2 regions of the Sphingomonas sp. AP4-R1 genome follow, and region 1 is predicted to be linked to the other one. Evidence: riboswitches for the same ligand, from Rfam matches in the RefSeq annotation. Region 1 holds a riboswitch; the other holds the start of a gene.
What was found. A riboswitch is a leader RNA that binds a small molecule or an ion and turns the genes downstream of it on or off. The one in region 1 is predicted to bind thiamine pyrophosphate.
Positions count from the first base shown of each region.

Region 2: another riboswitch for thiamine pyrophosphate. It lies ahead of thiC (phosphomethylpyrimidine synthase ThiC); the one in region 1 lies ahead of HL653_RS08955 (TonB-dependent receptor).

Region 1 covers NZ_CP053346.1:1,890,738-1,897,811, reverse strand. The annotation lists gene HL653_RS08975 (gluconate 2-dehydrogenase subunit 3 family protein) at 1-221, shown strand, start outside; gene HL653_RS08970 (GMC family oxidoreductase) at 266-2,035, shown strand; gene HL653_RS08965 (c-type cytochrome) at 2,045-3,364, shown strand; gene dld (D-lactate dehydrogenase) at 3,462-5,132, opposite strand; TPP riboswitch at 5,229-5,338, shown strand; gene HL653_RS08955 (TonB-dependent receptor) at 5,397-7,074, shown strand, end outside.
Region 2 covers NZ_CP053346.1:637,190-644,263, reverse strand. The annotation lists gene HL653_RS03160 (alkylphosphonate utilization protein) at 1-59, shown strand, start outside; gene HL653_RS03155 (VOC family protein) at 191-589, opposite strand; gene ung (uracil-DNA glycosylase) at 677-1,387, shown strand; gene HL653_RS03145 (hypothetical protein) at 1,496-1,732, opposite strand; gene HL653_RS03140 (hypothetical protein) at 1,924-2,244, opposite strand; gene HL653_RS03135 (hypothetical protein) at 2,329-2,721, opposite strand; gene HL653_RS03130 (hypothetical protein) at 2,963-3,352, opposite strand; gene thiC (phosphomethylpyrimidine synthase ThiC) at 3,713-5,590, opposite strand; TPP riboswitch at 5,659-5,770, opposite strand; gene HL653_RS03120 (PQQ-like beta-propeller repeat protein) at 5,953-7,074, opposite strand, start outside.

The DNA of each region.
Region 1 (7,074 bases):
TCGAACTCGCGCCGGAGGTCAATACGCGCGCCTTCTTCGAGCTGATGCTGGCCAATGCGCGCGAAGGCTATTTCGCTGATCCGCTCTATGGCGGCAACAAGGACATGGCCGGCTGGAAGATGATCGGCTTCCCCGGCGCCCGCTACGATTACCGTCTCTATGCCGATCGGACCGGCGAAGATCTGGGCCTCGAGCCCGTCAGCCTTGTCCCGAAGGCCTGAGCGCCTCTCCCGGTCGGCGAAGACCCCCAGCAAGGCAAGATGATATGGTGAGCAAGCGCCCCAAGGCGGACGTGGTGGTGGTGGGGCTCGGCTGGTCCGGCTCCCTCATGGCGGAGGAACTGACCCGCGCCGGCCTGAACGTGGTGGCGATCGATCGCGGCCCGTGGATCGACACGTCGACGCATACGCCCCCCGCCGTCGATCCGGACGAGCTGCGCTGGGGCCAGCGCAAGGAATTCCTGTCGCCGCCGCGCGACAACACCGTCACCTTCCGCAACCATGCCGGCCAGACGGCGGCGCCGCTGCGCGACTACGGCATCTTCGAGCTGGGGCGCGGCGTCGGCGGCGCGGGCTTCCACTGGGCCGGCATGGCCTGGCGCTTCTCGCCCTGGGATTTCGAGGTCCGCTCCAGGACGATCGAGCGCTACGGCCGCCGGAAGGCCGAAGACGGCGAGATGCAGCTGCAGGACTGGGGCGTCACCTACGACACGCTGGAGCCCTTCTACGATCAGTGGGAGCGCATCGCCGGCATCTCCGGAAAGGCGGGCAACATCAAGGGGCAGATCCAGCCCGGCGGCAATCCGTTCGAAGGGCCGCGCGCGCGCGATTATCCGACGCCCAAGCTCAAGACCCTGCGGATCATGGAGCTGTTCAACAAAGCCACCACGGACATGGGGCTGCACCCCTTCACGATTCCGTGCGCGAACATCTCCGAACCTTATACCAACCCGCTCGGCGTCAGCATGGGCGCCTGCACCTATTGCGGCTTCTGCCTGGCTTATGGCTGCGGCAATTTCTCCAAGTCCAGCCCGCAGGCGTGCATCTTCCCGGTGCTGGTGCGCCGCCCGAACTTCAAGGTCATCACCCGATCCTGCGTCACCAAGGTGAATAAGTCGTCGGACGGAAAGACCGTCACCGGCGTCACCTTCATCGACGAGAATGGCCACGAGTGGGAGCAGCCGGCCGATATCGTCTGCCTCACCGCCTTCCAGGTGGACAATGTCCGCATCCTGCTCAATTCGGGCGTCGGCAAGACCTATGATCCGAAGAGCGGCGAAGGCACGATCGGCCGCAATTTCAGCTTCCAGACCGTCTCCGGCACCGACATGTGGTTCGAGGACGAGCATATCAATCCGTTCATCGGCACAGGCGGTCTCGGCTCGCAGATCGACGATTATAACGGCGACAATTTCGACCATTCGAAGCTGGATTTCATCGGTGGCGCCGGCATCCTCACGCTCGCCCGCGACGGCGCGCCGATCGCCAAGGCGGCCGCCTTGCCAGAAGGATCTCCGCGCTGGGGCAGCGGCTTCAAGAAGGCCTATGCCAAATATTACCGGAATTACGGGACGATCTTCAATCAGGGCTGCTCGATGCCCACGCGATCCGCGACGCTGGATCTCGACCCCACCTATCGCGACAAATTCGGCGTGCCGCTGCTGCGGCTGACCTACGATTATGCGCAGAGCGACCGCAACATGGCGAAGTTTACGATGGACCGCGCCGTGGAGATCGCCCGCGCGATGGGCGCGGCGCACGTCACCGGCTTCAACTTCGCGGACAAGGCCTTCTCCACCGCCGTCATCGCCTCCGATCACGTGATCGGAGGCGCGGTGATGGGCGACGATCCGGCGACGTCCGCGGTCAATCCGTGGCTGCAGAGCTGGGACGCGCACAACCTGTTCGTCGTCGGCGCATCGGCCTTCCCCAACAATGCCGGTTACAATCCGACCGGCACCGTCGGCGCGCTGGCGATCCGCACCGCGCAGGCCATCCACCAGACCTACGTGCGCAATCCCGCACGGCTCGCCTGAGGCTGACCTATGAGCAAGACCAGGAAACGCATCGCGCTCGGCGCCGGTGCCGCAGCGCTCATCGCCGCCGCCGGGATCGGCATCTGGGGCCATCGCGCGCTCGATACGTCGCGCTCCGCCGTGGCCGATGCGACGGTCCAGCTGGCGGATGTGCGGTCCGCCGATCGCGCGGCGATCCGGCGCGGCGAATATGTGATGCGCGCCGCCGACTGCGCGGCCTGCCACAACGGGACCAAAGGCGTTTTCGCCGGCGGCTATCGGTTCGATACGAATTTCGGCACGGTGCTGTCCTCGAACATCACCCCGGATCGAAAGACCGGCATCGGCACGATGACCGAGCGGGCCTTCTTCAACGCCGTGCGCCACGGCCAGGGATCGAAGGGCCTGCTCTACCCGGCCATGCCCTACACCGCCTATGCCCGGCTGACCGACCGCGACATGCATGATCTGTGGGCCTATATGTCCACCGTCGCCCCGATCTCCAACGCGGTCGACGAGAATGCGGGGATGATGTTCCCGTTCAACATCCGCCTCGCTTTGGCGGGCTGGGACATGCTGTTCTTCGATCCCGCCCCGTATCGCCCGACGGCCGGCCGGTCCGCCGAATGGGAACGCGGACGCTATCTGGTGGACGGCGGCGGCCATTGCTCGGTCTGCCACAGTCCGCGCAACATGCTGGGCGCGGAGAAGCAGAGCCGCTACCTTGAGGGTGCCCGGATCGGTTTCTGGCATGCGCCCGATCTCACCGCGAACGCCCATGTCGGCCTGGGCCGCGATACGGACGCGGACATCGTCGAATATCTGAAGACGGGCGGCAACAGGACCGCCATCGCCGCCGGCCCCATGGCCGAGGTGGTCGAACATTCGCTGCAATATCTCTCCGACGCGGACCTCACGGCGATGGCGATCTATCTCAAGTCGCTGCCCGCCTCGAACAATCCGCGCCCGGATCCGATCGGCGCCGAACCCCCCGCGATGAAGCGCGCGGCGTTGCGCTACGAGGTCAATTGCTCGGCCTGCCACGGCGTGCGCGGCGAGGGCATGGGCGATATGGTGCCGCCGTTCGCCGGCAATCAGGCGCTGCAATCGGCGGATGCGAGCAGCCTGATCCAGGTGATGCTGGTGGGTGGCCGGGCCGCCTCCACGCACCATAAGCCGACCGGCGCGGGCATGCCCTCCTTCGCGTGGAAGATGGATGATCGGCAGATCGCCGAAACGCTCGATTATGTCCGCAACAGCTGGGGCAATGCGGCCAGGCCCGTCCGCGAGGCCGATGTCGCGAGGATGCGCAAGGCGGCCAGCGCGGCCACCTCGCTTCCCGCCAACTGACGCCGGCTTCGGAGCAGGCTGTCCGTGAACAATTCGCCCTCAGGTCATCCGCTGCCGGTGACCTGAGGACGGTCTGCCCGTCACGAACAGGCGCGGCTCAGCGCCAGTGCGCGTCGCGCGACGTGTGGCCGATGCCGGGATTGAAGGCGTTGCACGGATCCAGCGCGCGATAATGTTCGGCCAGCGCCGGCTTGGCAGCGTAGAGATGGCCGACATTATGCTCGGCCGGAAACTCCGCGCCGCGCGTCTCCAATATGTCCAGCATCCGGTGTTCCAGCGCGTGCACGTCCACGCCCTTCTCGACGATATAGTCCTGATGGAAGACGTGGCAGAAGAAATGCCCGTAATAGAGCGCGCGGATGATCGGCTTCGCGATGTCGCCCGGCAGCGTTTCGAACCAGTCGCGGTCGTCGCGGCGCAGCGCGATGTCGAGCGCGACGATATCCTCCACCTCCTGCGGATGGACCGCGCGATAGCGCACCGCCGCGCCCGCGACCGCGAAGCGATGCAGGAAGGCGGCGGTCGCCTCGTCAGGCGTGCATTCGAACATGTCTCCGGAGGCGCTCGGAAAGATCGCGGCCAGATGCGCGCGCGCCTCGGCGATCCCGTCGCCCGCCATCTTGAGGATCAGATGATGTTCGTAACGCTCCCGCCAGGCGCGCATCCGCTTCGGCAGGTGGCTCGGGAACAGCCGGCTCGCGCCCTGCAGCAGCCGATCGCCCAGATGCGGCGCGATCGCATCGATCCGGCTCTTGAGTGCGAACAGCCGGGGCAGGCGATCGGTGCCGAGATGCTTGATCGCGAGATAGGTGTCCTTGCCGTAGACGGCCGCCACGTCGAAGGCGTCGCGGTGGATATATTCCCCCGCCACCGGCAGCGACGCGAAACCGCCGAGGATCGCGCGACGCAGCGACGTCAGCTCGGCGGTGTCGTTGGTGCCGATATAGAAGGTCGCGGTCTCCGCCTCCCTGGCGAACGTGTCGAGCCGCACCGCGAGCAGCATCACCTTGCCCGCGCTGCCGGAGGCTTCGAACAGCCGGGTCGGATCGGCATTGAAGCGCGCGGGCGTATCCGCGTCGATCTGGCGCACATGCGCGCCATAGCCGTGATCGGAGGCCGCACGGTTCGGGGTTTCGATGTCGGCGGCGGAGAAATCACCGGCTTCGACGCGGCGCAGGATCGTCTCGGGATCGTCGCCCAGTGCTATGCCGAGATGATTGACGAGATGCAGCACCCCGTCGGCATCGAGCCGCGCGTAGAGCGCCAGTTCGGTATAAGCGGGACCGCGCTGGACCAGGGATCCGCCCGAATTGTTGCAGACCCCGCCGAACACCGAGGCGCCGATGCAGGACGAGCCGATCACCGAATGCGGTTCGCGGCCGATCGGGGCGAGCCTCCGCTCGAGATCGTAGAGCGTGGTGCCCGGCAGGCAGACCACCTGGGTGCCGCCACCGATCAGGTGAAGACCGTGGATGCGCAGCGTGTTGATGAGGACGACCGGCCGGTCATACTCGCCGTGCGGCGTCGATCCGCCGGTGAGCCCGGTATTGGCGGACTGCATGATGACGATCACGTTCGCCGCCACGCAGGCCTGCAGCGTGCGCCATTGCTCGACGAGCGACCCCGGCCGCACGACTGCCATCACCGGTCCGGAACCGAAGCGATAGCCGGTCGCGAAGCGGCGCGTCCGCGCGTCTCCCGTCAGGACATGAGCGCCGCCGACGATGGCGCGCAGTCCGGCGATCAGCGTGTCACGGGTGATGGTCATCGGACATCGTCTTTCGCCTGTCGTCGCGCCTGCAGAAAGTGCGCGGCATTACTCACCTAGATAGACCTTCCAACGCAACGCCCGATCCCCTAACAGGCGCCATCCCCGGGGGGCCGCTGACGCGCGGCTGAGAGGTGGGCAGCAGCTCACGACCCGCTGAACCTGATCCGGTTGATACCGGCGTAGGGAGGGCTGGCGGTCGTTCCGTTGTCCCTCCGAGTGGAGTGGACCTGATTGGTGACCGGTAGGTTTTCGCGCATCGCAATGATTTCGCCCGTGGTTCTGGCCGCGCTGTCCCCGGCTCCGGCGGCGGCGGCCGATCGTGGCGAAGCGGACGACATACAGGTCGTCGGCCATCCCGATCCCGAAGGGCTGCTGCCCGATCAGACCGTGGCCAAGGCGCAAAGCACGATCGCCGCCGCGTTCATCACCAAGCAGGCGCCGACGCTCAACGCCTTTCAGCTCGTCAACCTGATGCCCGGCGCGAACGTCTCGTCGAGCGATCCCTACGGCCTGTCGACCAGTTCCAGCCTCACGCTGCGCGGCCTCGGTCAGGACGAGATCGGCGTGCTGATGGAAGGCGCCCCGCAGAACGACATCGGCTATTATTATGCCTATCCGTCGCAGTTCGCCGACGCGGAGAATGTGCGGCAGGTAACGCTGGCCCAGGGGGCGGCGGACATAGATTCTCCCACCGTCGGCGGTGCGGGCGGCCTGCTCTCGCTCTCGCTCGACGATCCGAAAACGCAGACCGGAATGCTCGTCAATCTCTCGGCGGGGTCCTATGCCGCGCTCCGCGGCTTCGTGCGGCTCGATACGGGCGCGATCGGCCGGACCGGGCTCAGGGCCTTCCTCTCTTATTCGCAGACGCGCGCGGACAATTGGCGCGGCGCCGGACATGACACGCGCCGCCATGTCGATGCCAAATTGCTCGGCGAGTGGGGCGACGGCAATCGCGCGAGCCTCGCTCTGTCCTTCAACGACGCCAATTCCTCGACCTATCCCAGCCCTACGCTGGAGGAGTGGCGGGCCGAGGGGCGCGGCTTCAATTTCGACCGGCGGTACAGCGCGGGAAACACGAATTACTGGGAATTGTATCGGGCGCCGTTCCGCAATCTCTACGCCGCCGCGCCGGTCCATCTGAAGCTCGGCGATCGGCTGACGTTCGACGGCACCTCCTATCTCCAGTTCGGCTACGGCAATTCGCCCTATGGAACGCAACTGACCACGACCGGCAATTTCCTCGGCAACGAGGCGCTGGCCGATCCGATCGCGCTGCCGGGCGCCGTCGACGGCGTCGCCACCGTGCTCGGCAATTATACCGGCGATCAGATGCGGGCCGGGCAGGTCGGCAAGCTGACGCGCCAGGCCGGCGCGCACCGGATCAGCGCGGGCCTGTGGTTCGATTACGGCACGGATCGCGTCACCCAATCCTATACCGCGATCGATGCGGACGGGCGGCCGACCGATCGCTGGGGATATCGCCGCAAAGCGATCCGCACCGCCGACGGCCGCCTGCTCGCTTATGAGAACCAGCGCACCGTGACGGTGACCAAGGGCTTTTTCGTTGCCGACAGCATCGCCATCACGTCGCGCCTGACGCTCGATGCCGGGTTCAAGGGCGTCGATCTCCTGCGCAACGGCCGCAACTATTTGCCCGGCCCGCAAACCAGGGTCCATATCGACAGCTTCGCGGCGCTGCCGCGCGCATCGGTGCGCTATCAGGTCGACGATCGCCAGCAGCTGTTCGCGAACGTGACGACCAATTTCCGGACGCCCAACGAGTTCACGCTCTACGACAGCTATTATGGCGGCGTGCGCGACGGCGAGGGGACGGCGGCGGTCAAGAACGAATATTCTGTCTCGCAGGAGGTAGGCTACCGCTATATCGGGCCCAGTTTCTCGGCATCGGTGACCGGCTTCCACTACCAATTCCGCAACC
Region 2 (7,074 bases), 1.3 Mb from region 1:
GCAAATATGAGGGCATCAAGGGCCTCGTCCTGCGCGCGGAGTTCGTGCGGAAACGGTGAGGGCCGCGCCTTCCGACAAATGTCATGCTGAACTCGTTTCAGCATCCATCACCCAACCCTTCGGCTTGGAGCAACGGTCGGGTGATGGACCCTGAAACGAGTTCAGGGTGACGATGTCATCAAGTTGGGCATCATCCCGAGAATTGCACCAGATCCCACAGATTGCCGTAGAGATCGGCGAAGACCGCGACCGTACCATAAGGCTGGACGGCCGGCGGACGGACCCAGCGCACGCCCGCATCCGTGAAGGCCGCATGATCGCGCGCGAAATCGTCGGTGGCGAGGAACAGGAAGACGCGGCCGCCTGACTGGTTGCCGATGAAGGCGGCCTGCTCCGGCGTGGCGGCGCGGGCGAGCAGGATCGTGGTGGCGTCCGCTCCGGCGCCGGGCGGGCGGATCGTCATCCAGCGTTTGGCCTGTTCGGGCTGGGGCACATCCTCCACCAGGGAGAAGCCGAGCCGGCCGACATAGAAAGCCAGCGCCTCGTCATACTCGCGGACGAGGAGGGCGACGTGGGCGAGGCGGGGCATGGCATCTCCGGGGCGGGCGGCGCTTGACGGGGGCGGTCGGCTCTCGCACCAGCGGACGAAAGCCGGGCCACGACAGCGGAGACGAGCATGACCGAGACGGCGCCGGGCGTGAAGCTGCACGAAAGCTGGCGCGCGCCTTTGGCCGACGAATTCGCCAGCCCCTATATGGCGGCGCTGCGCCAGTTTCTGGTGGCGGAGAAAGCGGCGGGCAAGCACATCTACCCCAAGGGCGGCGAATGGTTTCGCGCGCTGGACCTGACGCCGCTCGACACGGTGCGCGTCGTGATCCTGGGGCAAGACCCCTATCATGGCGAGGGGCAGGCGCATGGCCTGTGCTTCTCGGTCCGCCCCGGCGTCCGCCCGCCGCCCAGCCTCGTCAACATCTACAAGGAACTGCACTCGGACCTCGGCATCGCGCGACCGGGGCATGGCTTCCTCGAACATTGGGCCGAACAGGGCGTGCTGCTGCTGAACAGCGTGCTGACGGTGCAGATGGGGCTGGCCGCCAGCCACAAGGACAAGGGCTGGGAGCGCTTTACCGACGCGGTGATCCGGCTCGTGGCGGCGAAGGAGGAGCCGGTCGTGTTCCTGCTGTGGGGTTCCTACGCGCAGAAGAAGGCGGCGTTCATCCCGAGCGTGGAGAAAGGCGGCCGGCATCTGGTGCTGAAGGCGGCGCATCCCTCGCCCCTCTCCGCGCATAACGGCTTTCTGGGGTGCCGGCATTTCTCCAAGGCCAATGCTTTTCTGGAGGCGCGCGGGATGAAGCCGATCGACTGGGCGTTGCCGGCGATCGGGTAGGGGCGTCCCGATGCTCCTGCGGAAGCGGGAGCGCGGGGCTTCGAATGCGGCGGCTAGGCCCCGGGGCTCCTGCTTGGCAGGAGTACGGAGCATAACGCCCGCGCCCTCTCAATGCCTCGGTGGCGGGAGACGTGGCGTCTGCGCGGGCGGCAGCGCCTTGCCGGCGCGCTTGGCGCGGACGATCGGGGGGATGGCGAGCAGGATCGCCGCCACCAGCCCGCCCACCGCGAACAGGCCGAGCGGGGTGGCCCGCGCCTCCGCCTCCATCACGAACCGATCGCCGACGCGCAGCGTGGCGCGCGCGGTCTGCGGGGTGGAGAGGGCGTTGGGAGGATCGGTGGGCATGGTCCGGGGGTGATGAGCAGGATTTGAGAGACACTGAACCCTTCTTCCGCTCATCCTGGGGAGCCGCTGAGCGAAGCCGAAGCGGTGTCTCGAAGGATAAGCCTCACAGTTGAGGCATGTCCTTCGAGACGGGCCCTCGACAGGCTCGATCCCTCCTCAGGATGAGCGGGGTGAGGCGTGCGCCCCCGCGCTTACCCCTTCAGGAAGCTCGCCGCGGCGCTGCCGAACTTGCCGAGCAGGCCTTCGCCGCCGCCATGTTCCTGCAGCAGACTGGCGAACTGGGCGAGCGACCCCTCGCCGCCGATATGGCCGATAATCTCCTGCAGCTTGGCGACCGGAAGCCCGGTCTGCTCCGCCGCCAGCGCAGCCGTGTCGCCGGGCTCGACATGGGCGAGGCCGAGCGCGTGGACGGCCTGCTCCACCTGATCGGGCTCCAGCCCGATCTTCGCCGCGAGATTCTGGATATCCACATTTTCGGCCACCTGGCCGAGCAACCCATCAAGCAATCCCATGGCCCGAGTCCCTTTGTAGAAGAGGCGCAAGACTAGCATGCCGGGAGGGGCAGGCGAAGGCCGTAGGGTGGCGCGCCAGGCCCGTCACCACACGGTGATGACGGGCTCGAAACTTCCCCCCTTTTCCGAGTGAAACGCACGGAATTGGATGGAGGCGGGAATGAAGCTTTTGCCGTGATAGCTCATGTGCACCGTCATCTGGTTGACCGAGCCTTCGTCCAGCATCCGACCGATCGTGCCGATCAGGCGCGCGCGGATTTCCACCACGAAGGGGGGAACATAAGTGCGGTTTTCGGGCCGGTCCTCGCCGCCAAATTCGGCGGGGAAGAGCAGGATCGGCACCAGCTCGCCCTTGGCCACCAGGGCTTCGGCATCGGCTCGCGACCGGACGGCGGAGAAATCAGGTTTCACCGCATCGGCTCCGGACGGGGCAGCCGCCACACCGATCGCACACACGAGCATGATGGCGGTGCGCATGAACCATTCCCCTGCCATATGCGGATCGTCTGATCATTTCGCTCGGCCCCACGCTGCCGAACTTCGCTCGGCGGGACTATCTCGAATTGGACCTTCTCGATCGGATCGTCGAAATCGGCAGTGCCCCATGCCTCACCCGCGGCGTGATCGCACGAGAGACTAATCGCTGCGCTCCTGGAGTCTTCCGAATAGAGAAATCGGATTAATCGATTCATGACAAACTAAAGTCAGGATTTATACGCTATCCAAAAAAATCATAAATGTCCTTTTGTGCGTATTTTTGAAGCGCCCATTTGTTCGCAGTTTTTGGTAAGAATTTGTGCACTACAAAATATGGCTCAATGCCACCCTGTGCTACGACTCTCATATCAAGAAGGTGTTCTGAGCTGAGATTTATGCCCAAGGTGGTATCGGCTATATTTACAGGTATTCCAGAAACAGGGACATCAAGTTCAAGGGCGGCCATGGCGCTGCCTGAAAGAACAAACGTGAATCCATCAGTGGTGAATTTTTTTGTGACTAATACCCAATGCCTGTCCCATGAGTCTGGATTGTCAGTCACATAAGTGCGTAATGATTTTCCCAGTGAAGGGAGGTCAAAAGAAATAGACCTAAGTCTAAAAGACTCCATGGCTAATGCATGTTTTCGAGAAAAATCTAGTCGAACAACCGTGCTTCCGCCTTTGCAGTCGCGGTGAGGCTAACGCTACCGGAGCTTCGATAAAAACGATCTATCTCAAATTGAGTATTGGGGCTTATGCTGCCGATTCCAAGTTGGGAAAGGCTTGTTTCCCAATCAAAATCGACCCTACGCCCCCTATAATATCCGATGTCGCCGAGATTTATTTGAGATGTAAGATCAGTGTTGAGAAATTGTTCAAGCTCATTCTTGATCTCGCGAGCTGCGCGCGTCAAGCTCCCCATACGAATCCCCCGAATCCATGAAGCTTGGAGCAATGTAAGCCAATATTATAATCAAAGAAAGCGAGGTTCACTCCGTGTCTGGAAGGTAAAGCTCGCTGCCCGTCTCGCGGAACACCTTGCTCATCTCCGCCATGCCGGCTTCGGCCTCGGCTTCCTCCAGCTTCGGGCTGGCCGCGAGGAAGTCGCTCGCCTCGCTATTCTGCTTGGCCGCGAAGTCGCGCACTTCCTGCGTGATCTTCATGCTGCAGAATTTGGGGCCGCACATGCTGCAGAAATGGGCGGACTTGGCGCCCTCCGCCGGCAGCGTCTGGTCGTGATATTGCTCCGCCGTGTCGGGATCGAGCGACAAATGGAACTGATCGCGCCAGCGGAACTCGAACCTCGCGCGTGACAGGGCATCGTCGCGCAGCTTGGCGGCGGGGTGGCCCTTCGCCAGATCGGCGGCGTGGGCGGCGAGCTTGTAGGTGACGACGCCGACCTTCACGTCGTCGCGATCCGGCAGGCCGAGATGCTCCTTGGGCGTGACGTAGCAGAGCATCGCCGTGCCGAACCAGCCGATCATCGCGGCGCCGATTCCGCTCGTGATATGGTCGTAGCCCGGAGCGATATCGGTGGTGAGCGGCCCGAGCGTGTAGAAGGGGGCCTCGCCGCACGCCTCCAGCTGCTTGTCCATATTGGCCTTGATCTTGTGCATCGGCACATGGCCGGGGCCTTCGATCATCACCTGCACGTCCTGCTCCCAGGCGCGCTTCGTGAGTTCGCCCAGCGTGGCGAGTTCGCTGAACTGGGCTTCGTCATTGGCGTCCGCGATCGAGCCGGGGCGCAGGCCATCACCGAGGCTGTAGGCCACGTCATAGGCCTTCATGATCTCGGTGATTTCGTCGAAGCGCTCGTAGAGGAAGCTCTCCTTGTGGTGCGCGAGGCACCATTTGGCCATGATCGAGCCGCCGCGCGAGACGATGCCGGTCACGCGCTTCGCCGTCATCGGGATATAGGGCAGGCGCACGCCCGCATGGATCGTGAAATAGTCGACGCCCTGCTCGGCCTGCTCGATGAGGGTGTCGCGAAAGATCTCCCACGTCAGATCCTCGGCGATGCCACCCACCTTCTCCAGCGCCTGATAGATGGGCACGGTGCCGATCGGCACGGGCGAGTTGCGGAGGATCCATTCGCGCGTGTCGTGGATGTTGCGGCCGGTGGAGAGGTCCATCACCGTGTCCGCGCCCCAGCGGATCGACCAGACCATCTTGTCGACCTCTGCCGCGACGTCGGAGGCGACGGCCGAGTTGCCGATATTGGCGTTGATCTTCACCAGGAAATTGCGGCCGATCGCCATCGGCTCCGATTCCGGGTGGTTGATATTGTTCGGGATGATCGCGCGGCCGCGGGCGACCTCGTCGCGCACGAATTCGGGCGTGACGTAATCGGGGATGGAGGCGCCCCAATCCTGCCCGTCGCGGACCAGCTTTTCCTTGAGCGCGGCGCGGCCGACATTCTCGCGGATGGCGACATAGTCCATCTCGGCCGTGATGATGCCCTTGCGGGCGTAATGCATCTGGCTGACGTTCGCCCCGGCCTTGGCGCGGAGCACGGTCTTGCGGACGTGCGGGAAGGGCTGGACGCCGCCGGAGCGATCGGGGCCCTTGAGGCCGTTATCCTCGGGCTTCACCTCGCGCTGGGCGACCTCCTCGACATCGCCGCGCGCGCGGATCCAGTCGCGGCGCAGTTCGGGCAGGCCGGCCATGATGTCGATGCGGGCATTCGGATCGGTATAGGGGCCGGACGGGTCATAGACGCGGATCGGCGGCTCGTTGGCGCTGGGCTCCAGCGCGATCTCGCGCATGGCCACCCTGATGCCGCCGGGCCCTTCGACATGGATCTTCTTCGAGCCGCGAATGGGGCCGGTAGTTACGGCAAGCTCGGTGCGCGCGGGAATATCGGCCATCGTCGACGTCTCCTTCTTGTCAGAAGGAGATCCGCTTCGGCACCCGCGCCTGTCTCCCGGACAGGCTCTTCGTACCGTCGCGCCCTCCCTCCGCCGGTGTCAACCGGATCAGGTTCAACGGGTCGCGCGGAAATGCCGCGCCTCTCAGCCGCCCATCATGCGGCCCCCCGGGGATGGCGCATCGTAGCGGGCTATGAAGGAGGCGGGAACACCTAATCTTTGGTCTTCCGCGATAGCGGAAGGCTTCTGCTTTTTCCTGCTCTGCGCCTCCCCGTCTCTGTGAAAGAAGAAAAGATTCACGCGGAGACGAGGCGCAGAGAGGAAAGAGAAGAGAGAGGGGTTGGCCCCGCGGGCCGACGGGATCAGCGATAGGCGGTGATCGTGCCCTTGCGGTCCATCGTGACGAGCATGTTGTTCGCCACGATCGGAGCGAGCTGGAGCGGACCGCTGCCCTTCAGGCGATCGCGGACCACGCCGTCGATCGCCTGGACGCCGACGATCTCGCCGCGATCGCTGACCACCCACAGGCGGCCGCCGGCCAACACCGGGCCGGACCATTCGATCGGATTCTCGCCCTTCTTCTTGTTCCGGAAACGCTCCAGCTGCGTCATCCAGCGCACCTTGCCGGTGTTGCGATCGACGCAGAGCAATTTGGATTCGTCCGTCATCACGAAGATCCAGTTGCCGGCGATCCACGGCGTCTCGGTGCCGCCGATGTTCAGCTCCCACAGGCGCTGGCCGGCGGCGAGATCCATCGCCACCATGCGGCCACCCTCGCCGATCGCATAGACGCGGTCGCTGTCGATCACGGGCGAAGCGTCGATGTCGGAGATCGAGGCGACCGAGGTGGTGATCGAGGTGCGCGCGAGCTGATCCTGCCACACGACGCGGCCATTCTCGTAACGCAGCGCCGAAAGCTCTCCGCTCGAGAAGCCGGCGACGACGGTGCCGCGGCCGAGCGCGGGCGCGGCGACGCCGAACACGCCGGCGGCCTCCAGCGTGGCGCTGTCCGTCCAGGCGGTCTTGCCGTCCTCCACCTTCAGCGCGAAGATCTGATTGTCCTGCGTGACGACATAGACGTTGCCGAGGCCCACGGTGGGCGCGCCGCGCAGCGGGCCACCGGGGCGGACCTTCCACAATTCCTTGCCGGTCGCGGCATCCATCGCCACCGCATCGCCCAGACCGTTCACGGCATAGAGCTTGCCGTCGTCATAGGTGACGCCGCCGCCGAACAAAGCCGAGCGATCCTTCTTGCTGGCGGCGAAACCCTGCTTCCAGACCTGCGCGCCGGTCTCGGTCGAGAAGGCGTGCACCACGCCCTCCGCGTCCATCACATAGAGATGGCCGGCGGCGATGACGGGCGCCGCGCCATAACGCTGGCGGGGATTGCTCTTCGGGACATGCGCGGTCCAGGCGCGCTTGGGATCCAGGCCGAGCGCGAGATGGCCCATCGACTTGGATGCGTTGCCGCCGGGCTGGGCCCA